4 linked regions of the Leucothrix mucor DSM 2157 genome follow. The protein of the gene in region 2 interacts with the protein of the main gene of each other region in a pairwise test. Links are inferred from orthologs where the notes say so. Each region holds a gene or a part of one and is shown on either strand. Other genes may lie near its edges. The genes, in order: bioH, acpP, ybgC and plsB.

Region 1 (8,022 bases), 100 kb from region 2 along the record:
ACTAAGTAGACTAGGAAGGTAAATACATCCACCACAGAAGCAACCGACAAGGTCACAAACTTCTGAGACAAAGCAGTAAGATGCCCTTTAATGCTGATTAGAATTTCACCCATGAACTCTTGCGAAATGATGGTGGGATACTTTTCAGGCAACATCATGATCACACCTTGCCCTTCGGCCAGCATGCGAGGGATTTCCAACATAAACTGAGTGGTTTGCTTAAACATCAGTGGTGCCAGAATAAAAATCACGACGGTCAAAAACAACATAAACGAGCTAAAGGTCAGTAACATCGCAATGAATTGCGGAATCCTCAAGCGCTTTAACCCCTCAACTGCACCGTCCAGCAAATAGGCAATAATGACAGCTGCAAACAAGGGAGTCAGCAGGTTTCCGGCGAAGAAAACCACTGCAAAACCAAGCAGTAATAAGAACGCCAAAATCGCAACCTGCGGATCCGAAAAATGACGCGTGTACCAATCATTGATCAGTTTAATCATTTATTTTATTTCTGTAATGAAAGTTCGTAGGATTGCTGGAACAGCAACTCAAATTCGTCAATAACATTGTACGGCAGCCCTGCCTTGAAATCTGTGTTCACCCTTTAGTCCAAACAACGGTACAGTAGTTCCGTATTATTCGGGCGATGACTCACAGCAATCACTGTCAATTATCCTTCTCGTCCGTGAGCAGGTAATTTACAGGTAAAGCGAATGAGTGTCACCCGAACAAGCTCAGAAATTACATGCGAATCAGCGGCTTTCCTGAAATGCAGTAGCTACGGGCAAAATCCAGCAACTCATCCATCGCTTTTACTTTAAACTTCTGCCGCTGTCTGACAAATGAAAACTCACGCTGCAACGGAGGGTTCAGCGGAATAGCGTGCAAAGTGCCTAATTTCAGCTCCTTTGCAATACTTACACTGGATAAAATAGAAACCCCCATACCGGCTTCTATTGCACCTTTAATGGACTCAGGACTACCCAATTCCAGGCAGTTCTTCAGTAAATTCTTTTCTAAACCGCACTCTTGAAGATAATCAGTGATGACTTCACGAGTCCCTGATCCTTGTTCACGGCAAATAAAAGGATAATTCATTACCTCTTTGAGCGCCAAACCAGATTGACCGGTGGATGCGGCGATAAGCTCATGACCTGGCGGTACAACGACCACTAAATCATCTAAGCGGCAAACTTCCACAAGCAGGTTTTTATTGGCAATCGGCCCCTCTACCACGCCGAGGTCGATGACGTTATTTTCAATCATCGATACAATGCCTTCGGTATTGGATACCCTCAGGCGCAAGCGTACATCAGGGTTTTCGGCATTATAGTCACCCAGCAAGGCTGGCAACATGTACTCTGCAATAGTAGTACTGGCGCCAATGGTGAGTGAGCCATTGAAATTTCCAGTCATCTCACGAATGGCATTATCCATGGCAGAATATTGCTCAAATATGGTTTCGGCATATTCAAATACCAAATGGCCGGCATCCGTCAAACTGACTTTATTATGGGCACGATCAAATAGTCGGGTATCGAATTGCTCTTCGAGTTGTCGAATTTGAAACGTAACGGCTGGTTGAGTCATGTGTAGAACTTCGGCTGCTTTAGTGAAGCTTAGCATCCTTGCTACTGCATGAAACACTTGAAGTCTTCTATCAGACATATGACTTACAATCTCCTTTTGCTTGTCATTTGAATGCCTACCCGCAGGCGATTCAATGGTGTTATTCCATGGTGTTATTTCATAGGCATGGAGATAACGTCGGGGGTGTTGCGACTGAACTTCTCGGGGGTATAAAAGTTATTATCAGTCATCTTTTTGCTTCTTATGCTTTGCTGTTTGTTTTGCTTTATTTCCGGGTATACGTGGGTCATCGTCATCCATCAAAATACGATGGGCCGATCCATCTAAATCATCATACTGACCGCTTTTGGCGGTAAAAATAAACGCAATTACAACAATCAGCATAACGAATACACCGATGGTCAAAGTCATTGCAAGTGCACTCATTATGATCTTTCCACGCCATTTTAAAATCGGAAATATTACTATCAACCAACGTGATCGGGTAATCACAAGGGCTTGATATTACTGAAAGATGCGACACAGACAAGATAACACTTCTTATCAATCACCAACAGTATATTTGATGTTTGCTCATTATTTTTTTAAATGAGACTAGGTTTAGCCTTTACTATACAACAACATGCAGCTCAAAAACCTACACGAAAATCAGGCCAATTGACATTACAAACTGTTAAGAACCCTAAAATAAATGGATTATTTTTTTACATAAACATAGGCCAGCTGCCAAGTGCAAGGATATATCCCATCCAACCTACGAAATGTATCAAAAGCGCGCTCAAATGCAGCAAATCGCGCTTTTCCCGTCAAGCCACGCTCGCGCTCAACACGAGCATTACTCGCACCGATACGCTTAATGTCCATAATCATTTCACGCACAGAGGGGTATGGCATGACGATAGTTTCGGTGGTGATTTCGATCTGACTAAAGCCTGCGCCCTCAAGTGTATGATGAAGGGCTTCTAATTCAATAAAGTCACTTGTGTGAGGTTCCTGATCAACCATCTCCCAGCTACTTCTCACTTCAAGCAATGTACCGGTGAGAAACGTGCTGAATGCCATTTCGCCATTCTCTTTCAAGCAATCACGACAGGCACTTAATGTCGCCTGCAAGTCATTACTCCATTGCAGCATTAGACTAGAGGCAATTAAATCAAAGCTGGCCGCTGAAAAAGGTAAGTGTTCAGCATCTGCGCAAACAAGTTCAGCGTGATAATTGCATTGCATCAGGCGCTTGGCGGTCTGATCCAACATTTTAGGCGAGAAGTCCAGAGCCGTCATCGTCGCTGCGGAGTAGGCCTTACATAAGATATGTGCCACCTGCCCTGTACCACAACCTAAATCCAGAATAGCTGAAGGCTTAAGGCTGGAACCTAACTGGCGGTCCATCAAGGTTTCGGCAACCTGCTGCTGCAAGCCAGCGGATTGATCATAGCGATGTGCGGCACGATCAAAACTCTGCCGTGTTTTGTGTTTATCAAAAGCACTCAAAATAGCGGTTAACTCGTGTGAGCCTGAATGAATTCCATCAGGCGTTCAGCAAATTGCTGTGGTTGCGTCATGAAAGGCGCATGCCCACAACCCTCAAAATAATCTACTCGCCCAGCCACTAGCTGCTCAGCAACTACAGCTCCCGCCTCTGGGGGAATCAGACGATCCAGCGTGCCAAACATCCAGTGCGATGGCGGTAAACGGCTCAGTGATTGGCGGTAATCTGCCTCCTGCAGCCATTGAATACCACGTTCCAGCGCCATAGGACTGGCAGGTCGGGCTAACACCGATTGCAGTAAAGCCTTCTGCAATTTGGCGGTCGCCGATTCTCCCATGAACTGTAATCCAATGAAACGCCGAATTGTCGTATTCTGATTTTCCTTTAGCGCTTGAGCAAACTGCGCCAGAACCGCAGGCTCCATGCCGCACTGCCAATCAGCTTGCTGCACAAAGCACGGCGTACTGGCCACTAGCGACAATGAAGCAATCCGCTCAGGATATTTCAACGCAAAAGCCTGCGCCAATAATCCCCCCATCGACCAGCCTAACAAGTGACAACGCCCCTCAAACTGAGCTGCCAGCCACTCTACCGCTGTCTCAAACTCATTATTATCCAGCAATTCAGTCTGACCATGACCTGGTAAATCCAGGCAGCGAAACTCAAGGTTTTCAGGTAGGTAGGTGCTCAGTGATTGCCATACCGAAGCATTCATTCCCCAGCCGTGTAAAGCAATCAAGGGTGTTGAATTTGTTGAAAAAAATGCGTTCAAAACAATCGGCTCTTTGGTAGAATTCAAAAATGAATATTATACTACCAATTTTGCTGATCGCCGCTGCCTATTTAATGGGCTCTGTTTCCACAGCAATTCTTGCATCGTCCCTGTTTGGCTTTCCAGACCCTCGTACGCATGGCTCCAATAATCCGGGAACCACTAACGTATTACGACTGGGCGGCAAGATTCCCGCACTATTCACCTTGCTAGGTGATGCACTCAAAGGACTGATCCCTGTCGTCGTTGCAAAAGCACTGGGCTTGGATGATATGTGGGTAGTATTGATTGCCATCGCTGCCTTTATGGGTCACTTATTTCCAGTCTTTTATGGCTTTGTCGGTGGTAAAGGCGTTGCCACGGCGATGGGGGTTTATCTTGGCTTAAATCCTGTTATTGGTTTAGCGGTATTAGTGACTTGGATGGCTTCAGCATTTGCACTGAACATCTCATCCGCCTCTGCGTTGATCGCGACATTATTTGCACCGTTTTACTTTTACTTAGTCACCAAATCCGCCGCTTTGGGCTTTGGTTTATTAGTGATTACCGCGCTTATTTACTGGCGTCACATCCCTAATATTCAGAAAATCATCATGGGTACCGAAAGCCACATTGTTAAGGATAAAAACTAATTCAAGTGTGCAGAATGCCGCCATAAATCAGCGACTTCTGCTCACTTAATCAAAACTATCTCAATCGGTTTATGATAATTATCTCACCTTAACAAATCTTAATTACTCGCCACTCCTCACTCTGCCCTATACTCTGCCTATGCACATGTTACTAATAGAAGACGATACTCAGACCGCCAGCTTCATTCAAAAGGGCTTAGCGGAATCCGGACACGTAGCCGACCATGCAGACAATGGTGAGGATGGTTATCATATGGCTTTAACCGGCCAGTATGATGTGTTGATTATTGACCGGATGCTGCCGAAGAAGAACGGTCTGGATGTCATAAAAGACTTACGGGAGCAGAAAATGAAGACTCCCGTCCTGATCCTTAGCGCGCTAGGGGACGTGGATGATCGCGTCGAAGGTTTACGAGCCGGCGGTGATGACTACTTAGTCAAGCCATACGCCTTCAGTGAATTATTGGCCCGTCTTCAAGCCTTAGTCCGCCGCGCTAGTCCTGCACAGGAGCAGACACTGCTTCGTGTACATGACTTGCAAATGGATCTAATCAAACACTCAGTAACTCGTGCCGGTCAGGTGATTCACCTGCAACCTCGCGAATTTACCCTGCTCGAATACTTGATGCGCCACGCTAATGAAGTCGTGACCCGCACCATGCTATTAGAGAACGTTTGGGATTATCATTTCGACCCACAAACTAACGTGATTGATGTTCATATCAGTCGCCTGCGTAGCAAAATCGACCGCGATTTTTCCATGCCACTGCTTCACACAGTAAGAGGCGCGGGATACTCGCTACATGCTTCTTAGATTAATCAATACAACGGCATTCCGGATCTCTCTGGTTTACGCGTTGGTATTTAGTCTTATTAGTACAGGTGCCATTAGTTTTATCTATTGGAACTCAGCTAAAGAAATCCGCGCTCAAACTGACTCTCAGTTGAGCGCTGAGACTAACGCCCTGCTCAGCCTCTATAACAACGGTAAAATCAACGCGCTGACTCAGGAAATGAATCAGTTGAATACCGATGGCCGTTCAAAATTCTTCCTTTACGCACTGTTAAATCGCGAACAACGTGATTTGATTGAAGAAATTGCGCCTGAAAAAAGAGCGATGCTGCCGGGTGATAACTTTTTTGCTACGGTGCCGTTAAATACCGTTATTACTGCCCCTGACTCTCAGAAGAAACAGTTTACCCAACCTGCCCGCGTGCTATTAACACTGCTGCCGGATGGCTATCAAATGCTGGTCGGTACTGACTTATTCGAGCGTCAGGCACTGCTTGCCCGCATCCTGAATGTTATTATCACGCTTATTGTGCTGATGTTTACACTGGCCATGGCCGGTGGGGCCATGCTTGGTTATGGCGTGTTGCATCGGATTAACAGCGTACGTAAAACAGCTGGTGAAATCATTGATGGCGACCTTAGCCAGCGTATGCAGGTCACTACTAAAAATGATGAATTCGACCGCTTAAGTACCGTATTAAATACCATGCTGTCGCGTATTGAACAGCTCATGCAGAGCATGCATCAGGTAACGGACAACTTAGCGCATGATTTACGTAATCCACTAAACCGTTTACGCAATCGCCTGGAAGTCTCGCTAATTGAGAATCTGGACAAAGAAAGCTGCCAGCAAGTCCAGCAAGAAGCAATTCAGGATATTGATGACATTATTCGCACCTTCAACGCCCTGCTAAGCATTGCACAAGCCGAATCTGGCAAGCACGATCATGACTGGGTATTGATTGATACTCGCAAGTTTATTGATGAGCTTGCAGAGCTGTACTCAATTGTTGCTGAAGAATCTGAAATCAACTTCACCTGCGATATCAAAGGCAATGCCTTTATCTTGGGCGATCACCAGCTATTGGCGCAAACCTTAACGAATTTGCTCGATAATGCGGTAAAGTTCACACCTCCAAATGGCACGATTTCATTAAATGCCATGCACAATAAAAAGCAATTTATTATTGAGGTGGCTGATTCTGGAACAGGAATTCCAGAAGATAAGCGTGAGGTGGTATTTGAGCGTTTTACTCGCTTGGATAGCGCGCGTAGCACGCCCGGTAATGGATTAGGTCTGAGCTTGGTTAAAGCGGTAGTTGAGCGCCACAGCGGTACTATTGAGTTGCTAGATAATAAACCTGGGCTCAAAGTAAGACTGACATTTAACGCTGCTGGTAAACCGCTTTCTGGAAAGAAAAACGGGGCGGCTTAAACAGCCGCCAAATATCTACGCTAAATCGTTATTTTGAGAATAGAGCGCAATCACCACCGCCTTAATTCAGTTAGGCGATGTCAGTGATTATGTTGAAACTTCAATCAACATACTAACTTGCGACACATTAACAGCGAATTACGAAAAGATTACCGATGCAAAGCGCACGGTATTGGCCAATGAAGAAGGTCAGTGTTTGATATGCGAGTAGTTTTGCGCATTAGCACATTCAAGGCCGCTGCTTTTGATATACAGAATATGTGCCTTGCTACACGCCAGTTAATGGATCGCTTCATGCTGGAACTTTAAAAGGCTTAACTCATAGTATGCCTGAGTGCACCGTTTTCCAGTCGATAGACCCCATCCGCCAAAGCATCCAGCTCATGATGATCGTGACAGGCAATCAGCAGCGAAACACCTGATGACTTCAGACTCTTTAGCAGATCAACCGTTTGCTCTCGCGCTTTATAATCTAAGTTTGCCGTTGGCTCATCCAATAGCATAATTTCAGGCTGCCTTAATCGGGCACGCGCCAAAGCTAAACGCTGCTTTTCACCACCGGACAATTGCTTTGCGGGATTATCCGCCAAAGCTTGCAAGCCACCCCAATCCATTACACTCCGTAAACTAGCCTGCTGCTCACGGCGAGATAGGTATTTTGGCAGCGCATATTCAAGATTCTTTCGCACACTACCATCAAATAAGTAAGGCGCTTGATGCAGATACATAATCTTTGATCGCAATACATTACGTTGCTTACGCCAGCTAGCGCCACCAAGATCAGCTTCTATAACTGCGTTATCAGGCTTTAATAGGCCAGCTAAAATACGCAATAAGGTCGACTTCCCTGCGCCATTATCACCGAGCAATAAATGGCATTGCCCTACCTGCAGATCAATACTCAAATCCTTTAGAACCACACGGCCCTTAAATGATTTAGTAACTTGCTCAAAATGAATTAAGGGCTTTAGTGAAGTTTGGGCTGCAGCATTCATGACAATGCCCCCTTACCCTGAAATAAATGCAGCAAGATATTGAGCGTAAAAGCCAACAGCAGCAAAACAATCCCCAAAGCAATACCTTGGGCAAATTCACCTTTGCTAGTTTCCAGCGCAATAGCAGTGGGAATATTACGGGTGTAATGAAGGATATTGCCACCCAGCATCATCGACGCACCAACCTCAGCAATAATGCGTCCAAAGCTTGCCAACACCGCAGCTAATAAGGCAAATCGCGCTTCACGCATCATCAAATATAAAGCACCTAAAGGGCTAATACCGATAGTAATGGCCGTCTCCCAAGCCCGTCGGT
Region 2 (3,459 bases):
ATTGCCTTCAAAGCGCTCACCCATGCCATAAATAACACTGGGGTCTGTTTGCAGCATCATCCCTATTTTCAAGCGATTTTGAAATACAGCGGCAATCAATGGCCGCTCTTCAGGCACGCCGGTTTCTTTCTCAACGATGGATGCCAGAATCAAGGCCTGATAAGGAGTTTTAAGCGGAATACCGGCTTCACGCTGCTCCCATTCCTTATTAAGGAATGACTTCATTGCCTGATGGCTACGTTTTAAAAACTCAAGATCGGTTGTGCCACGCGGATAGTTATAGGTATCCGGGAAGAACCACCCTTCAGGGCTTTTCTCTTCAGAGCCAATCCGCTGCATAATATTAGCGTAGTCATCATCGGTAAGTGTTTGAACCAAGTTCTCATCGGCTTTAACAGAGGCGACTAAGTCCTTATAAACAAAGCCTTCAATGATACGACTGCTATAGCTGATTGTTTTTCCAGACACAAAATGATCAAGCACATCTTGCGCGCTCATGCCGGGTTTAATAGCAAACTCGCCCGCTTTAATTTTTGTATCTTGTTTGGTGATTTTTGCCAACAGCTGAAACTGCCATGCTGGCTTAACGATGCCTTGCTGCTCCAGATCCCTGGCAACTTGGCGAATACTACTGCCTTTAGCAATCTCAAAACGCTTAGGTGCTGTCTCTGGAACGGTCTGCTTTATGAATTGCTCATACTGCAGATAACCATAGCCACCGGCAGCTAGGGCCGAAAACAACAGAATTATAAATAACCACTTGAATGCTGCTTTCATCACTCACCCTAACTGCCCGTTTAATGGGCTATTATATTTTTTTGAAAATCAATGTGCCGTTCGTCCCACCAAAACCGAAGGAATTGCTCATTGCAATTTCAACTTTGGCATCACGCGCTGTATTTGGAACATAATCCAAATCACACGCTGGATCAGGATCATCCATATTGATGGTTGGTGGTAAAATTTGATCACGGATAGCCAATACACTGAATACCGCTTCGATACCGCCTGCCGCTCCCAGCAAATGACCTGTCATAGACTTAGTCGAGCTGATTGCAACGTTCTTCGCGTGATTACCCATGGCCAATTTCAGCGCCATTGTTTCAGCAACGTCACCTGCAGGTGTGGATGTACCGTGCGCATTGATGTAATCAATATCTTCAGGGTTCAAACCAGCATCTTTCAGAGCGTTACGCATGCAACGTGCTGCGCCTTCGCCATTCTGTGATGGTGAAGTCATGTGGTAAGCATCACTGCTCATACCAAAACCGACTAATTCACAGTAGATTTCTGCGCCACGAGCTTTAGCGTATTCGTACTCTTCAAGTACCAAAATACCAGCACCATCACCCAGTACGAACCCATCACGTCCAGAATCCCATGGACGGCTTGCCGCTTCAGGGTCATCGTTACGAGTTGACAGTGCACGAGCTGCAGCGAAGCCACCGATACCCAATGGCGTTGTAGCCATTTCCGCACCACCTGCCAGCATTACGTCTGCATCGCCATAAGCGATCATGCGCGCTGCATCACCAATACTGTGAGTTGCCGTCGCACAAGCAGAAACCGGAGACATATTATGGTTCTTTAAGCCGTGCATAATCGACAGATTACCGGCAACCATGTTTACAATACTACTTGGTACAAAAAACGGTGAAATCTTACGTGGTCCGCCATTCATGTACGCTTCAAAATTCTTTTCGATGGTACTAATACCACCGATACCAGAACCAACGATCACACCAATGCCTTCGGCATTATCTTCAGTCACAACAATGCCTGAATCGTGCAATGCATCAGTACCAGCGCCAATACCGTAATGGATAAAAGGATCCATTTTGCGTTGGTCTTTAGGTTTAATATATTTGCTCGCGTCAAAATCTGTTACGTTTCCAGCGATTCGCACGCTGAATTCACTCGCATCAAATAAATCGGGGCTGATTTTATTGATACCGCTTTTGCCTTCGGTGATATTTTTCCAAGCTGTTCCGATGGTGGAACCAACCGGAGATACGATACCAAGACCGGTAACTACTACTCGACGTTTAGACACGATGATTTTTCCTTCACTATTTGATGTTACTGACAGGACAACATCAGCAATTAAATAATTTGCGATTCTTTATAGTACAAAGACCGCAGTTTAAGCGGGTTAAACTGCGGTCTCAACGAATCCTGGGTTTAACCCTGATGCGATTTTACGTAATCAATTGCAAGCTGGACTGTTGTAATCTTCTCAGCTTCTTCATCAGGAATTTCGGTACCGAACTCTTCTTCGAGTGCCATAACCAGCTCTACGGTATCCAGTGAATCCGCGCCAAGGTCATCAACGAAAGATGCAGCATTTGTTACTTCTGCTTCGTCAACACCTAACTGTTCTACAACAACATTTTTGACGCGCTGTTCAATATCACTCATGATATTTTGTCCTCAATTAAAAAAAACACAATATGCATACTATTATAATAAAAATCAAGTACACAAGCTATAAAGCAATGGCGGCTTTACGCCATATGCATGCCACCATTAACGTGCAAGGTTTCACCGGTCACGTAGGTGCCCATGTCCGATGCTAAAAACAATACGGCATTCGCAATATCTTCAGGCTTACCCAAACTCCCCAGTGGAATCTGTGATGCCATCGCATTGCGCTGCTCTTCGGCTAAGGCCTTCGTCATATCAGTATCAATGAACCCCGGCGCAACCACATTAACGGTAATACCGCGTGAACCCACTTCGCGAGCTAATGACTTTGAAAAACCAACAATTCCAGCTTTTGCTGCAGCGTAGTTACACTGCCCTGGATTGCCCGTTGCTCCAACTACCGAAGCAATTGAAATAATACGGCCATGTCGTGCTTTCATCATGCCACGCAAGCAAGCCTTGCTAAGGCGGAATACTGAACTTAGATTGGTATTGATAATATCATCCCACTCATCATCCTTCATTCGCATCAGCAAATTATCACGCGTAATCCCTGCATTATTCACTAAAACCTGAATTGGGCCAAACTCTGCGACCGTTTCTTTCATCAGAATTTCAATGGATGCGGAATCTCCTACATTTAACACCTTTCCGCAACCTTTAATGCCATTTTCAGCAAAATAAGCGCTAATAGCTGCAGCACCGCTTTCCGAAGTCGCTGTTCCTACAACAGTAGCGCCTGCTTTACCAAGCTTTTCAGCAATTGCACGTCCAATTCCGCGACTTGCGCCAGTGACTAACACGACATTACCATCCAGTAAGCTGTCAAAATTCATGAATTATTCCTTGGTTGCAGCCAGTGCTTTTTCTAATGAGGCTGTGTCGTTAATGGTCAGGTTACCCAGCTTACGATTGATTCTGCGGTTCAGGCCAAATAATACTTTGCCCGGTCCAAATTCAATTATGGTGTCAGCGCCAGCAGATTCAAGCGCATTAATGGTATCTACCCAGCGGACCGGCTGATACAGCTGATCG
Region 3 (7,772 bases), 1.7 Mb from region 2 along the record:
GTTACCACGACCATCGCCAAAAGAGCCCGTAGCACCACCAAAGCTTGAGGTCGAGCGAGCTGCTGTGCCTGCACCACCCGTGTTAACGCCAACAGCAGAACCGGTTGCTAAACGGTTACCCGTTGTTGCTGGGTCAGCTGCTTGCTGGCCGTAGGTTTGCTGCCCACCTGCCGTCGCGCCTGAACCTGATGCAGACTGCTGCATTTGTGAGCAACCACTGATAACTAACACACTGGCAACTAACGGGACCATCCACTTCATTGATTTCATTTAAATTGTTCCTTTTATCTTAAATAAGGTGACCAGGCGGGCTCTCTCACATCCCCGCCAGGAGAAAATAATTCTTGCTTAGCATAACCGTTGTCACTGACGACGGAGAGTGTTCCCCGACCACCGTTTTGCGTCGCATATACTACCATTGTTCCATTTGGTGCCAGAGAAGGCGACTCGTCAAAACGCCCATCCGACACAACACTGGCTCCCTGCCGTCCTCTTTCCATAATGGCTATACGAAATGCACCGGAAACGCGACGCACAAAAGCAATTTTGTTGTCCACCACGTCAGCCGCTGAATTGTAAGTACCATCATAGGTCACCCGCTTTGGTGAACCACCCGTTGCTGGCATTTCATACAGCTGAGGGCGACCACCACGGTCAGATGTAAATATAATCGAACGCCCGTCCTGCGTCCAATTTGGCTCAGTATCAATTGCACGTGAATTGGTCAAACGCTTAAAAGCGCCATTAGCCAAGGTCAGCACGTATAGCTCAGGGTTACCATCGACAGATAAACTCAAAGCAAGTTGCTGACCATTTGGCGACCAAGACGGAGCACCGTTAATACCACGCCGCGATGAGACCATACGCTTCTCACCGGTAAAAATATTTTGTGTATAGATTGCTGGCGTCCCACGCTCAAATGACACATAAGCAATTTGACTGCCATCGTAAGACCAACTTGGCGACATCACGGGTTTGCGCGATGTTAATACGACTTTCGGATTATAGCCATCGGCATCCGCCACATAGAGTCGATAAACTCGCTGCTCAACTGCTCGACCTTCAACCGTGACGTACACCAAGCGCGTATCAAACGCACCTTTCAATTTAACTAGGTACTCAAATATCTTATCGGCAGCCTTGTGCGCAAGTCTACGCTGATTAGCCAAATTACCTATCCGATAACTGGAGTCTCGTTGACCAGTCACTGTAGAGATAATCTCAATATCCAAACCTGCCTCAGTGCGTCGACCACGGACTAAAAACGCCGCGCCCAACATCTTTAAGCGCGCAGGCTCAACAGCGGCTCCAAATGTTGCCATATTCGTGGCACGACTGGAGCTAACAATCTGAAACCGCCCGCTGCGGTTTAAATCCGCCTCAATAATGGCATGCGCGCCACCCGGCATCGGCGCAATTACGATGGGGATTCCCCGATCGCTGGTTTTTGAAATTCTCAACTCTAAATCTGCCCATGCCGAACCTGCGAAGGCTAGCGTTAACAGCAAAACAAAGCTACGAATCAGGTTATTAATTTTCATAAGTTAATCCATCGTAATCAATAGTGTTCTATCCAGATCATTGCGGCTTGGTGCCGGCAAAGGCTCCGCACGTCTGAAGGCATCTTCGATTGAAGCACAAAAGCCCGGGTCGGAGCATTGAATAAACTGGATGCGCCCTTTCACGAAGCCGCTATAGCTAATCTCTACCCGAATTTTTGCCTGCTGGCCCCGAGAGCCAGGTGGCGGATTCCAGTTGCGTTTAACATGCTGCTCGATCTGTGAGCCCCATTGGCTAGCTGCAACCCGGCGCGCCTGAGCTTGTGCTTGCTCTTGTTGCTGTCTTGCAGCCGCTTCAGCACGTCTACGCTCTTCTGCCTGACGTTGAACCGCTTCAACCCGCTTTCGCTCAGCCTCGGCTTTAGCAACACGATTGGCTTCAGCCTGCTTCAATGCCGCCTCTGCCCGCTTCGCTTCAGCTTCTTGACGACGCTTTTCAGCTAATGCTTGTGCTTTACGCGCTTCGGCTGCTCGCTTAGCTTCCTCTTGTTGGCGCTTCTTTTCAGCAAGCTGCCTAGCTTGTTCTGCTTTCGCCCGACGCTCAGCCTCTTGCTTCTGACGAGCTTCTTCTGCTTTTTTAGCTTCAAACTCAGCACGTCGCTTAGCGATCAATGCCTGATCTGCTTTTTCCTTTTCTAAGCGCTGACGCTCAAGCTCGGCAGCCCGCTGCTGGCGTGCACGCTCTGCTTCCGCTTGCTTGCGCTCTTCCTCAGCAATACGACGCGCTTCAGCGGCTTTCTGCTCCGCAATTCTCGCCTGCTCTTCACGCTGTTGTTTAGCACGAGCGGCTTCAGCCTGACGTTCAGCTTCGGCTTTTTCTTGCGCTAATTTAGCGGCTGCTGCTTCCTCTTCGCGCTTTTTAATGGCCTCAGCACGTGCTTTGGCAGCCGCTAGCTCTTGCTGACGCCTTGCTTCCGCCGCCGCTTCTGCACGTTGTTCGGCTAAACGTTGCTGTTCAGCCTCAGCCTCTGCTTTTTGCTTGGCCTCAACGAGCGCCTTCGCTGCCGCTGCTTTTTCAATTTGTTCTTGGCGCTTTGCCTCTGCGGCTTGCGCTGCTTGTTCTTGCTCCTGACGTGCTTGTGCGGCTTCCTGCTCAGCAGCTTCTGCTTTGTCAGCCTGCTCTTGCCTAAGCACCTCCGCCGCTTGTTCTGCCTGCTCCTGCTCTTGGCGAGCCTCCGCTTCAGCTTGCTCCGCCGCAGCCTGAGCTTCTTCTGCAAGCTGCTTGGATTCAGCTTCCGCGGTTACCCCCTGCTCAGCAGCTTCAACCGGTGTTTCGGCATCTGTTGACTGCTCAACCGGCTCCACGACAGCGGGCAAACTTTCAGGCTGAATAAACAACACATTTACCGGCGTTTTTTCATTTGAGCTAGCGCCAATCTGGTGCCAGTCAAAACTAACCACAAATAGCAAGGCGACCAGCACGTGCAGCAGCACGGCCAGAAAAAATGCAATAGGATGACGGATCAACGCATTCATCATTTGCTTTCTAAAGCGTCCGGATCAGCCATCAGGCCGATATTCTTCGCACCCGCTTGCTGTGCCACAGCCATCGCCTGCATCAGGAAGCCATAAGCCACTTCACGATCAGCACGCAAATAAACGGGACGGTTAGCCTGATTTTGCAGCTCTGTGCCTAATCGCTCGGTCAACACCTCAAGATTCATGCCGTCACTGTCATCAACAAAATATTGACCAGACGCATCGACTGAAATAATCAGTGCAGCATTTCCCGAGTTATTCACCAAAGGCGTGGTTTCTGCATTCGGCAGATTTAATTCAACACCCGTTTGCATCATGGGAGCTGTCACCATAAATATCACCAGCAATACCAACATAACGTCGATATACGGGACAACATTCATATCGGCCATAGAGCGACGACCACGCTGGCTACGACGAGACATACTTAGACTCCAGCCTGCTTGCCATGGCGCTCAAGCAAGGTCGTGAACTCTTCACGGAAGTTTTCATAGTTAGCTGCAACACGATCAACGCCATCACTAAAGCGGTTGTAAGCGATTACCGCAGGAATTGCCGCAAACAAACCCATTGCCGTTGCAATCAAGGCTTCAGCAATACCAGGAGCAACAACCGCTAATGATGCTTGCTGCATCTGACCTAGGGATAAGAAGGAATTCATGATCCCCCAAACCGTTCCAAACAGACCTACATAAGGGCTGGTTGAGCCTACCGTTGCCAGAAATGAAAGATTCTTTTCTAACTTTTCCAACTCACGTGATTCAGCAACTCGCATCGCACGCTGCGCACCAACCACCTGAGGCATGGCACTGTTAGCACGATGCGCACGTTGATATTCGTGGTAGCCACCAAAGAACATCGACTCTAAACCGCTCTTGGCCGCCTTGGCAGACAGATCGTCATACAGCTTATCCAGTGAGATACCGCTCCAGAACCGCTTTTCAAAGCGCTCCTGCTCGCGTCTCGCCCGACTAATCTGACTGGTTTTTACGAAGATAATCATCCACGAGATCAGCGAGACCAATAGCAATAGCCCCATCACCACTTGCACGATGATGCTGGCTTCTAAAATTAATGACAGAATTGAATGATCAAATGACATTCAAAGTTTCCCCTTGGTATTTTTTGAGCGCTGATGTTAGTTAGCGTCTGTGGATAATAAAGACTCCCTGATGACATCAGGAATTCGTTTTGGTTTAAATTTGTCCGTATCAATACACACCAAGCCGACACTAGCTTGTGCGAGTAAATCTACCTCACCGGAACTGCGGCCATGCAACACTTTCTGTTTCATTGTCACACTACTTCCGCCCAGATCTATGACCTCAGCCGTTACCATAAGTTGCTGGTTAAACAGCGCTGGCTTCAAATATTCTACATTTACCGAGCGCACCACAAACAAGGTTTGAGACTCAACCCGCAACTCATCTTGCTCATAGCCTAAATGACGCAACCATTCGGTACGGCAACGCTCAAAAAAATTCAGGTAATTTGCGTGATAAACCACGCCGCCGGCGTCGGTATCTTCATAATAAACACGGACGGGCAGAACAAATAGTTCGGAATTTATCTTAGTTTGTGGCACAACATCTCCAGATTATCATCGTTTAGTGGGGATCACACAGCAGATTTACACTCGTTTACGCTTTACTATCCGGCATAGCCAATGAAAAATGATCCCATGCCATCCGGGTTGCCATTCGCCCACGTGGAGTACGCATTAAGTAGCCCTGCTGGATGAGGTAAGGCTCTAAAACGTCCTCAATAGTTCCCCGCTCCTCTCCGATGGCAGCGGCAATATTATCAATACCAACCGGCCCACCTTCAAACTTTTCTAACACAGCCAATAGCAGTCGCCGATCCATATGATCGAAGCCCTGCTGATCGACGTTTAACATATTCAACGCCAAATCGGCAATCTCTGCGGTAATCCGTCCATCCGCTTTAACTTGGGCATAGTCCCGCACACGCCTAAGCAAGCGATTGGCGATTCGCGGTGTTCCACGCGCGCGCCGAGCCACTTCATAAGCCCCACCTTCATCAATATCCACACCCAAGATGCCTGCGGCGCGTGACACGATGTATTGAAGGTCTGGCACATTGTAGAATTCCAGCCGTTGTACAATACCAAACCGGTCACGTAATGGCGAGGTTAACAGACCAGCGCGCGTAGTCGCTCCGATCAACGTGAATGGTGGTAAGTCCAGTTTGATTGAACGTGCAGCTGGCCCCTCACCAATCATGATATCCAACTGAAAATCTTCCATGGCTGGATAGAGAATTTCTTCAACCACCGGACTTAAACGGTGAATCTCATCAACGAACAGCACATCATGCGGCTCAAGGTTGGTTAGCAACGCCGCTAAATCACCTGCTTTTTCCAAGACAGGGCCGGAGGTTGAGCGTAAATTAGCACCTAATTCGTTGGCAATAATATGAGATAAGGTTGTTTTCCCTAAACCTGGCGGACCGAAAATCAGTACATGATCAAGCGCTTCACCGCGTGCTCTGGCCGCAGGAATAAAGATTTCCATTTGCTCACGCACGACTGGCTGACCAATGTAGTCAGATAGGCGCTGCGGACGGATTTTTTCTTCCGTTATTAGCTCATCCAGTCCGGCAACCGGCGATATGACGCGATCGTCATCCATCACGACAAGGAATCCTTCAAGGCATTACGAATCATTACTTCGACACTCAAGCCCTGCCCCGCTTGACGACTAATCATTCGGCTCGCTTCTGTGGGTTTATAACCGAGCGCCAATAAAGCATTCTCTGCCTCTTCTTCCAAATCAACCGGTAACGGCAAGCGCTCGGTCATTGGTTTAGAGTCTGCAGCTGCATTCGCATCGGCTTTTGGTAAACGGTCACGCATTTCGATAATCAGGCGTTCTGCTGTTTTCTTGCCAACGCCCGGTAAGCGCGTCAGACCAGCCACATCACCAGCGCGCACTCGCTCAGCAAATTCATTTACGGTCATACCGGAAACAATTGCCAAAGCCATCTTAGGGCCAACACCGTTGACTTTTAATAGAGTGCGGAACAATTCACGTTCTACTACCGAACTGAATGCATACAAAATTTGGGCGTCTTCGCGCACGATAAAATGCGTGTGCAGCGTGACTTCCTGATTCAATTCCGGCAGATCATAAAATGTCGTCATTGAGGCTTGCACCTCATAGCCAACACCATGCACATCAACCATTAAATCCGGCGCTTGCCGATAAATCAACTTACCGCGGAGCATTCCAATCATGCAGGTATCTCGTTATTTTTGATTGTAAACTGCATAGGTATCATTTTATGGCAGCCTGTGCAATCTTGCTTTTGTAAGGACCGATGTGCGCATGACTGATGGCAACTGCCAAGGCATCGGAAGTATCAATTTGTAATCGCCCAGATAGGTTTAGTAGGATTTTAACCATATGCTGTACCTGTTCTTTATCTGCATTACCCCGCCCAACGACTGATTGCTTCACTTCGCGAGCGCTATATTCATGCACTACCAAGCCATTAACCACGCCAGCGCAGATTGCCGCGCCACGTGCCTGACCGAGTTTAAGTGCAGAGGAAGGGTTGTTGGATAAGAACACATCCTCAATCGACATTTGTTGAGGCTGGTAGCATTGAATCACTTCAGTAATAGCTTGGTAAATCATCCCCAGCCGTTCAGGAAACGTCTGCTTCCCCATGCGCACACACGTGCTGTAGACGTGCTTGCTGTGTCGGCCATCGCTATCAATCACCCCAATGCCGGTAATGCGTGAACCGGGGTCAATCCCGATGATGCGTATCGTGCTCATTATTATAGTTTAGATCTCTGTTTTATGCTGTTTTCGAGATCATAACATAGCTGAGAGAAGACCGTTATTTTACGTCGCCACTGCTAATTCTGATGGATCCGATTACGCTCCGTTCAGTTTACGTATCCTTGGCAATTAGCATAATGACCACTTACAAGATGATCAATCAACACACAACCGACTGTCCGACGAGCCTTTGTGCATTCAATAAATCGTCGTAGCATGTCTGCTGAGAGTCTTAAAAAATAACTATAAAATGACCTTATAAAATCATGTCTGTAAGCACTGAAATTACACTACCGACAATACTTCAGACGTTTGTCAGCGATGGCAAACTGAAGCGTGACGCCGCTATTAAGGCGATGCGCGACGCGTCTGATCGTAAAAAACCCATTGTTAGTCACTTGCTGGAGCGCCAGCTGGTTGACCCAATGGATATGGCCATCGCGTGTAGTAATCAGTTTGGTATGAGCCTTGTCGACCTGGATGCGATTAATATCAGTATCCAGATGAAGGAGCTTATTCCTGAAGATATGATGCGCAAACTGCAGGCGATACCGTTATTCACGATTGGTAGCGCACTGATTATTGCGGTGGCAGATCCGCATTACAGTTTTGAGCTCGGTGATATCAAAGTCACCACCAAACTGGTTCCTGAGCCAGTGTTGGTTGAATACTCTAAATTACAAAAAATTATTTACGGCTCTGACTCTGGCGATGCCATGACGTCGGGCATGGCGATCACCTCGCAAGCACATAGTCAGGACTTGGTTATCGAAACCAAGGCCTTAGAAAAGAAAGAAGATGAAGAGGACAATGAAGGCGTTGACGTTATCAAGTTCGTTAACGACCTGCTGATTCACGCGATTAAAAAAGGCGTGTCCGATATTCACATTGAGCCTTATGAAAAAATTCTAAGAGTACGCTTTCG
Region 4 (8,196 bases), 770 kb from region 2 along the record:
CTCCAAGTGTGCCATTAGAAAACTCCCAACGCCCTGCCGCTGGTAATCTGCATGGCAGAAAAAGTGATCCACATAACCACTCTCCTGCACATCTGAGTACGCCACAATCGTGTCATCAATTAACACGACAACGGGATTAATAGATTCAATTTTCTGCTGCCAAATGGCTTCATCCAACTCGGCATAGCCCCAGGCATCAAGCTGCGCTTGCGAGTAATCTCTGGCATTTACCGTGTGGACCGTATTATAAAAAAGCGACCACAGAATGCGCTCTTCCCCAGCCTGATACTGTCGAATTTTCATAATACGGCTCCCTCAATAACTGATTTTCTACGGTGTATTGCTCTCAGATCGCTTGTCTGGATTTAGGCATATAGCGGGTAATGGCGATACCTGAAATAATCAATCCCAACGCTGCCAGACTCTGCCATTCAATCATCTCATGCAGCATGAGCGCACCAGTGAAATACGCCACCACGGGCACCACATAATTGATATTCGATAAGAATGTGGGGCCTGCATTACCAATCACTGCAAAGTACAATAAGGTAGCAATCCCCGTTGGCCCGATACCTAACCAAATCAACGATAAGATCGCTTGCTGGCTATAAGTCTGCTGCCATGGCATATCGCGAAACAACCAGATCGGCACAATAATCAGGCTGCCAGTAATCAGCATCCCTGCTCCCGCCACCACTGGATTAAAGCGTGGCAAGCGACGCACCAATACGCTATTGAGCGCATAGCTCAGGCTGGCTAACAGGATGAGAATAATGCCAAATAAGGTGTTATGGCCACCCAATAAGCTGGGATACATCACAATTAGAACGCCCAAAATACCGAAGCTAAAGCCGAGTATTTTGTATCGATTTAAAGACTCATCCGGTACCAGATAATGCGCTAATACCATGGTCGCCAGCGGCATACTCGCCATCAGCAAGCCGGCAATACCTGAAGTCACACTTTGCTGGCCAAAGGAGATAAAGGAAAATGGCAGCAAGTTACCTAATAATCCAAACAATAAGAAGATCGACCACGACTTCAGGTCACGCGGAAAGCTTAAGCCTTTAGCCCATAAAAAGCCGGTGAGCACCAAAGCCCCGAGCGATACCCGCATGGCCACCACACCGACCGGCGAGAAACTCTCCAGCGATAGCGAGACAAACATAAACGAGGTGCCCCAGAGCATAATCAAGCCCAGCAGCATTAACCAGTTAAGCATTGGTGACCCATTTGACTGGTTCATATCGCGCCCTCAAACCCCTGCAATACATTGACCATATTCACGCCTAATTCCTCAACGTTATAGCCACCTTCCATCACAAATAAGGTAGGGATGCCCAGCGAGGCAATGTCTGCGCCCATCACTAAATAATCTGGTGTGGTGAGTTTAAAAGCACTAATTGGGTCACCCTCAAAGGTATCCACGCCCAAAGACACAATCAGCACTTCCGCGCCAAAGAAATCAATGGCCGCTAAGCTCTTTTTTAACGCCTCACGCCAAACAGCAAAGCCCGTTCCGGAAGGCAGTAGGATGTTTATATTGAAGCCTTCGCCAAGGCCTGCGCCGCACTCGTCGGCATGTCCCCAGTAGTAAGGAAAGCTATCCATCGGGTCGCCATGAATCGAGGCAAAAAACACATCATCGCGATCATAGAAAATCTCCTGTGTGCCGTTTCCATGATGGAAGTCCACATCCAGAACCGCTACCTTTTCAATACCCTGATCACGGCAATATTGAGCAGCCAGTGCGGCGTTATTTAAGAAGCAATAGCCGCCATATAAGGCTTTCGCCGCGTGATGTCCCGGTGGTCTGCCTAAGGCGAATGCACCCATTTTTTCAGAGGCATGAAAGGCTTCACTGATCATTGCTGCACCGGTTAATGCCGTTTGCGCCGCGCCCAAGGCAGCCGTCCAAGTCCCTGCGGTGATATTGGTATCAGTGCCTAAGGCATAGCGCCCGACTTTACCTTTAATATGGCGCGGTACGATGTCAGAGGCTTGTCCGGCAGGCCAGCAAATCGGGATAATATCCCCCTCATAGCCCGCGGCTTTCCACTCCTGCCAAGCCAGCTGCAAAAAGCTAATATAGTTAGCATCGTGCACCGCTAAAATCGGTCGAATTCCAAACTCTTGAGGGGCAATTATTTCCCCCAAGCCCACCGCTTTCACTCGCGCCAATACATGCTCCGCGCGGGATGGATTTTCAAAAGATGGCACCAGCTCGCCACCGGCCAACTCCAGCTTGGGGCTTTGCTGGAAATGTTGATCTGAATATATGGTCTTCATCGTTACTAACCTGAAAAGTATAAGGCCACTAGGGTTTGCTAGCGGCATCCGAATCTTGGGGAATTGCTGGCTCAGTTCTCTCCAGCATCTGCATAATATTGGCGCGCATGGCTTTACTAAGTAACAGGCGAATGCGCTGATCTGCGCGCTCAAACACTTCACTAAACGCAAGATCTTCCGTGCCATACACTTTCACGTAATCGATGTGAATGAGCGTATCAATAAAGTTGGCAATCAGGTTTTTATCTGAATAATCTGGCGAATTCAACTCATGAATCATCGCCACTCGCTGCGCCATCAACTGACACTTCTTTTCAAGCTCGGCTTTGGGGATGGTTTTAGTGCCACTTTGCGCTAATAACGCGAGAGTCAGGTAGTAGACTTCAAGCGTCGGTGAAATCACCCGCGCCAGTAAATTAAGCTGTGCAAACTCCAGTGTTCCAAAGCTGCGACGCTCATAGCTATCACTGTCAGCATCCTTTTCCAATAAACCCTGCTCACACATAAGCTGCAGCATATTTTTGATCGCAGTGGGCAGCTCATCAACTTCCCACACTAAAAATAGCTCACTCTTTAAGAATGGATAAATCAGCACAATCAGCTTGATAATATCCCGCTCCGGCAGCTTGCGCATATTGATAAAGCAGCAGGCGATCACGGATGGCAGCGCCATTAAATGCAGAATATTATTGCGATAATAAGTGAGCGATACCGAGTGTTTTTCATCCAAATACAGAATATCACCCAGCTCATGCTGGCGACGCTTGAGCATTTTTAAGGCTTCTACTCGTGCCACTTGTGCAGCACCGGTTTCCTGCGTCACGACTACGCGATTGGAATAGCCCTGCTGTGAAATTAAAGCTTGGTAGACCGACAGCATTTTTAATAACTCAGCTTCATCCATGCTTTGCTTGGAGGTGGCAAGCAATACAGTGGAAATCAAGTTCACCGCATTCACCGTCGCCGCCTGATTGATTCGACTGGCAATGGTGTCAGAGACCGTTTCTACCGAATCACGCACCCATTCCGGTCGCTTAGCATCATCATACTCAGCCGTTTTCCAATCGTCCTGCTGCTCATCCAACACCTTATTCAGGAAAATAGGCTCACCAAAGTTAGCCGATACTTTTCCGAAATTCCCCCGAATCTGCAGCATCGAACGCACAGAGTTCATAAAGGTTTCGGACTTTTTATCCTCCCCTGATAGCTCTGCCTGATAGGCTTTGGTTTCCAGCAGCTTTTCATAGCCGATATACACCGGAATAAAGGCAACTGGCTTTTTGCGATATTTCAAAAAGCCACGCACGGTCATTGAAACCATGCCGGGCTTGGGCTTGAGCAAGCGTCCGGTACGGCTGCGGCCACCTTCCACGAAATATTCAATGGCGACACCTTTAGACACCAACTCAGCCACATACTCAAACATCACTGCGGAATACAGCTGATTGCCTTTAAAGCTGCGGCGAATAAAGAACGCGCCACCACCACGCAAAATCGAACCAATCACTGGCATATTCAGATTGCGCCCCGCTGCAATATACGGAATCGCCAACCCTTCGTAATAAATCACATACGACAGCAGTAGATAGTCGATATGGCTACGATGGCACGGCACATAAACCAGTTCATGGGTGCGGGCTAGCTCTTTAAGCTCGGCGTTATTCGTCACCTCAATGCCAGAATAAAACTTATTCCAGAAGTATGACAAACCACGATTCATCAGCTGAATGGTGATCTGCGTGCAGTTAGCCACAATCTCATGCACATAGCGCCGCGCTTGCACGGTAGCTTGATATTCGGTGAGATTATCTTCGGCACTGCGCGCTTTAATGGCTGCCTGCACATCCGACTTTAAAATCAAATCCCGCACCAAGGTCCGGCGGTGGGAAATATCCGGTCCCAAGGTTGCGACACGCTCATCGGTTAAACGCTTGGATAATACACCCTGCAAACGATCAATCATTTGATCGCTGAGTTCGTCATGATCCGGCTCGGCTTTAAAGCGAATCACCTCGGAGTATTTGACAAAGGTATCGCGGCCATGCACCAATATCGTAAAAAATTTGCGCACACGGCTGGCCAGATTCCACGAGTCTGCAAACACCACTGGCAACCAACGCTCTTGCTTGGAAACAGGTCGCCCCCAAAACACCGAGACCGGTACAAACTGAATTTCTTTACCCGGATGATCCCGTAAACACTCCACAATCCCACGCAACATACGCGAGCGCTTCGGTTGTTTTTGTAGCCAAGCTTTAAACGGTTGGCGCGGTGAAATCGAGTACACAGAATACCAGGCTGACAGCTCAGCAATGCCAACGGGATTCAGCGGCGATGGCAATCCTAAGCGTTCACACTCGGTTTCCAGTACTAATAAACTCGACCATGAACGGGTTTCTAATACATAGATAATTGGCTGATCCGGCCTGATATCCAACTCGCTCAATTCAGTGGGCACCACATCGGTTCTCACCCATAAATAGAGGAATTTTCTGGCTAAGTAATTAATGGATTTACGGATAGTCATAGAGCCCTGTTATGCCGCTTTAAAGTTTAGGAAGTATACAACGTTGCTGAGCGCTATGGCCGGCAGATTGCAGATTGTTATTAATTTCATAACCTTACCGATTAGTTAATATCGCAATCAGACAGAAATCATCAAAAGATTATGAAATTATTTTTTTTACCAACGGTAAAGTTTTCGCTTGCATGAACGCTCGTTATTGTTATTATCGGGGCCATGAACACATTAAACACACAACGATTTATTCAGCCAGCCACGCAATCTGCCTCTCACGAGACGGGTTATTCTTGGCTGGGCTATTTTTATGGATTCACTGAATAGGTCGCTGTAGAAACATCTGTAGGCGGTCTAAAAACTGCCTACCTGAGAACCCCAATAGGCAGGCGTCTATCGGGGTTTTTTTTGGCCTAGAGGAAATTATTAAAATGAACAGCAAGACAACTTTGGAAGATTTAAACGTGTTAAGTGCAGAACGATTAATCACACCGGTGCAGCTAAAACAAGAAATTCCTGTTACCGAGCGTGCGATGGAAACCGTCGCCGCAGGCCGCCAAACCATTAAAAACATACTGGACCGGACTGATCCACGCATGTTTCTGGTCGTTGGCCCCTGCTCCATTCACGATACTGAAGCCGCTATGGACTACGCGCAGCGCCTTAAAGCACTGGCAGAAGAAGTCTCCGATACGCTCTACTTAGTGATGCGTGTTTACTTCGAAAAGCCTCGCACCACGGTTGGCTGGAAAGGTCTGATCAACGATCCACACCTCAATAATTCATTCGAAATCGAAGAAGGTCTGAAAATTGGTCGCAAGCTGCTGACGGATCTGGCGGACATGGGTATGCCAACGTCTACAGAAGCGCTTGACCCGATTTCACCACAGTTCCTGCAAGATCTGATTAGCTGGAGCGCCATTGGAGCACGTACCACTGAGTCACAAACTCATCGTGAAATGGCTTCTGGTTTGTCCTCAGCAATTGGCTTCAAAAACGGTACCGATGGCGGCTTAGATGTTGCCATGAATGCACTCAGTTCAGTGGCTGCACCCCACCGCTTCTTAGGTATTAACCACGAAGGCGAAGTGTCGGTCATTCATACTCGCGGCAATCAACATGCACACGTCGTATTACGTGGCGGCAGCAAAGGCGCTAACTACGATGCGGCGAGCGTTGCAGAGTGTGAGCAGTCTTTACTGGCAGGTAACCACAAGCCCAATATTATGATCGACTGCAGCCATGCAAACTCTGAAAAAGACCACAACCGCCAGCGCAATGTACTGGAAAATGTGGGCGAGCAAGTGGTGAATGGCAACCAATCAATCATCGGCCTGATGGTTGAAAGTAATATTGGTGCAGGCAATCAGAAGATTCCGGCGAATTTAGCTGATCTGGAATACGGTGTTTCGGTGACCGATGCCTGTGTTGACTGGGAAACCACTGAAACCATGATTCGTGCATTACGTGATCAATTAAAAGATGTGCTGCCACAACGACAAGCACAGCAGGCTCAGAAAGTTGCCTAATGAAAAGCGATAGCATTGTGTGCCCGCTACACGACTAGCGGGTACGGCTATCAATATCCAATAACGGCGTTTAAAAGTTCTGTTTTTTGTTTTTGCGGCGCAAGTGCTACAATTCGCCCCTCTTTTAAGAAGTGCGGCATTTTGTAGGAGTTTACAATGCGCAAAGTAGGTTTTGTTGGTTGGCGTGGCATGGTTGGTTCAGTGCTGATGGAGCGTATGCGCTCTGAAAATGATTTTGAAGGCTTTGAACCGGTCTTCTTTACCACGTCTCAAGCGGGTCAGGCGGGTCCTGATGTCGGTACTGGTGCGACGATTCTTGAAGATGCGATGAACATCGACAAGCTGGCTGAGATGGATATTATTTTATCTTGCCAAGGTGGCGACTACACGACCGCGGTTTACAACAAACTTCGCGCGCGTTGGGATGGCTACTGGATTGATGCGGCCTCTACCCTGCGCATGGATAACCACAGCATTATCGTGTTAGACCCGGTTAACCGTGATGTAATTGATGCTGGCCTGAAAAGCGGCGTTAAGAACTATATCGGCGGTAACTGTACCGTCTCTTTAATGATGCTGGCATTAGGCGGCCTGTTTGAAAAAGATTTGGTTGAGTGGATTTCATCCATGACCTATCAGGCAGCCAGTGGTGCCGGTGCTAAGAATATGCGCGAACTGCTGACTCAAATGGGTGAGCTGGAAGCCGAAGTTAGCGATTTATTAGCCGACCCACATTCTGCGATTTTAGATATCGACAGCAAAGTGACCGCTAAAATGAATGCGGATGATTTGACTAAGGCTAACTGGGGCGTTCCACTTGCGGGTAGCTTGATTCCTTGGATCGATAAGGCCGTTGAAAAAGGTCAGACTAAAGAAGAGTGGAAAGGTCTGGTTGAAACCAACAAGATTTTAGGCAATACCGAAGCCAATAGCATTCCGGTCGATGGCCAGTGTGTGCGTATCGGTTCTATGCGCTGCCATTCTCAAGCCTTCACGATTAAGCTGAAGAAAGATCTGCCATTGGAAGAGATCGAAGCCATTATCGCTGGTCACAATGAGTGGGTAAAAGTGGTTCCGAATGATAAGGAATCGACTCTGCAAGATCTGACTCCAATGAAGACCTCTGGAACGCTGACTATTCCCGTTGGCCGTATTCGTAAGTTGAATATGGGCCCTGAGTATTTGACGGCATTTACCGTGGGTGATCAGTTATTATGGGGTGCTGCTGAGCCAGTACGTCGTATGCTGAAAATCACTTTGGAGCATATTGCTTAAGTTAATGGCTTAGGTCGATTTAATCCGTTTCTTGAAGCGTGATTAAATAAGATGCTTGAAAATAACCTCCGCTGGTCGGAGGTTATTTTTTACCTGCTTGATATTCTCAACTGCTAAAAAGTGATTAGTATTTGCCACTCCACGGACCACTTTTCAGCGTTGCCGTTTTTTTATCCGCATCCACTTCCGGGCGGTTCAGGCTAAACATATTGTCTTTATTAATTACCGCATAATCCATATAACCCAAGCGCGCTAAGGGCTCCATTGCGGCGGTATCTACGCGACCATCAACAATATAATCGTCATTAATATAAACACCTTCAACGCTTAAAATCACCGTGGTATAACCTGCACTACCATCCGCTCGTGGCGGTAATTCAATCGATTTCCACAGCTTGCATTCCATAGCCGCCGGGCTATCAGCCACTCGCATGGGCTTGATCAACTTCGACTCAGCACCGACAACACCCGCTAATTCAAACTCATTCACTGAGCCATCTACGCCGGCACTACTCATATTCATCTGATCCATCATCGCTTTATTGGCAAATGAGCAGCTCGCTTCGCCGTTAGCTTGAAGATTAC

The links.
Region 1: the proteins of acpP (region 2) and bioH interact in binary tests that used the Escherichia coli proteins (3 or more experiments, as listed by UniProt). The link is inferred for Leucothrix mucor DSM 2157 from one-to-one orthologs.
Region 3: the proteins of acpP (region 2) and ybgC interact in binary tests that used the Escherichia coli proteins (3 or more experiments, as listed by UniProt). The link is inferred for Leucothrix mucor DSM 2157 from one-to-one orthologs.
Region 4: the proteins of acpP (region 2) and plsB interact in binary tests that used the Escherichia coli proteins (3 or more experiments, as listed by UniProt). The link is inferred for Leucothrix mucor DSM 2157 from one-to-one orthologs.

What each region holds. Positions count from the first base shown.
Region 1 is NZ_ATTE01000001.1:1,984,504-1,992,525, forward strand. The notes cover bases 1,985-4,917. They hold bioH (pimeloyl-ACP methyl ester esterase BioH), read right to left. Parts: upstream 3,879-4,917; coding sequence 3,090-3,878; downstream 1,985-3,089. Other genes in these bases: ccoS (cbb3-type cytochrome oxidase assembly protein CcoS), read right to left, coding at 1,985-2,016; bioC (malonyl-ACP O-methyltransferase BioC), read right to left, coding at 2,287-3,081; plsY (glycerol-3-phosphate 1-O-acyltransferase PlsY), read left to right, coding at 3,881-4,483; LEUMU_RS0108850 (response regulator transcription factor), read left to right, coding at 4,629-4,917. In the rest of the region: LEUMU_RS0108820 (AI-2E family transporter), read right to left, coding at 1-500; LEUMU_RS0108825 (LysR family transcriptional regulator), read right to left, coding at 742-1,668; more of ccoS, read right to left, coding at 1,813-1,984; more of LEUMU_RS0108850, read left to right, coding at 4,918-5,297; LEUMU_RS25280 (sensor histidine kinase), read left to right, coding at 5,287-6,711; LEUMU_RS25285 (ATP-binding cassette domain-containing protein), read right to left, coding at 7,026-7,706; LEUMU_RS0108865 (ABC transporter permease), read right to left, coding at 7,703-8,022. UniProt on the Escherichia coli protein: The physiological role of BioH is to remove the methyl group introduced by BioC when the pimeloyl moiety is complete. It allows to synthesize pimeloyl-ACP via the fatty acid synthetic pathway through the hydrolysis of the ester bonds of pimeloyl-ACP esters.
Region 2 is NZ_ATTE01000001.1:1,881,544-1,885,002, forward strand. Bases 801-3,459 are described here. They hold acpP (acyl carrier protein), read right to left. Parts: upstream 2,419-3,459; coding sequence 2,182-2,418; downstream 801-2,181. Other genes in these bases: fabF (beta-ketoacyl-ACP synthase II), read right to left, coding at 809-2,053; fabG (3-oxoacyl-ACP reductase FabG), read right to left, coding at 2,505-3,260; fabD (ACP S-malonyltransferase), read right to left, coding at 3,264-3,459. In the rest of the region: endolytic transglycosylase MltG, read right to left, coding at 1-777. UniProt on the Escherichia coli protein: Carrier of the growing fatty acid chain in fatty acid biosynthesis.
Region 3 is NZ_ATTE01000001.1:153,019-160,790, reverse strand. Bases 2,901-5,583 are described here. They hold ybgC (tol-pal system-associated acyl-CoA thioesterase), read right to left. Parts: upstream 4,624-5,583; coding sequence 4,177-4,623; downstream 2,901-4,176. Other genes in these bases: ruvB (Holliday junction branch migration DNA helicase RuvB), read right to left, coding at 4,679-5,583; tolQ (protein TolQ), read right to left, coding at 3,466-4,140; tolR (protein TolR), read right to left, coding at 3,035-3,463; tolA (cell envelope integrity protein TolA), read right to left, coding at 2,901-3,038. In the rest of the region: peptidoglycan-associated lipoprotein Pal, read right to left, coding at 1-270; Tol-Pal system beta propeller repeat protein TolB, read right to left, coding at 285-1,541; more of tolA, read right to left, coding at 1,545-2,900; more of ruvB, read right to left, coding at 5,584-5,689; Holliday junction branch migration protein RuvA, read right to left, coding at 5,689-6,294; crossover junction endodeoxyribonuclease RuvC, read right to left, coding at 6,335-6,841; type IV-A pilus assembly ATPase PilB, read left to right, coding at 7,114-7,772.
Region 4 is NZ_ATTE01000001.1:2,651,266-2,659,461, forward strand. Bases 2,068-5,174 are described here. They hold plsB (glycerol-3-phosphate 1-O-acyltransferase PlsB), read right to left. Parts: upstream 4,817-5,174; coding sequence 2,318-4,816; downstream 2,068-2,317. Other genes in these bases: LEUMU_RS0111930 (histone deacetylase family protein), read right to left, coding at 2,068-2,289. Outside these bases: LEUMU_RS0111920 (GNAT family N-acetyltransferase), read right to left, coding at 1-303; LEUMU_RS0111925 (DMT family transporter), read right to left, coding at 347-1,246; more of LEUMU_RS0111930, read right to left, coding at 1,243-2,067; LEUMU_RS0111940 (3-deoxy-7-phosphoheptulonate synthase), read left to right, coding at 5,239-6,336; asd (aspartate-semialdehyde dehydrogenase), read left to right, coding at 6,493-7,611; LEUMU_RS0111950 (flavin reductase family protein), read right to left, coding at 7,736-8,196. UniProt on the Escherichia coli protein: Catalyzes the transfer of an acyl group from acyl-ACP to glycerol-3-phosphate (G3P) to form lysophosphatidic acid (LPA). This enzyme can utilize either acyl-CoA or acyl-ACP as the fatty acyl donor.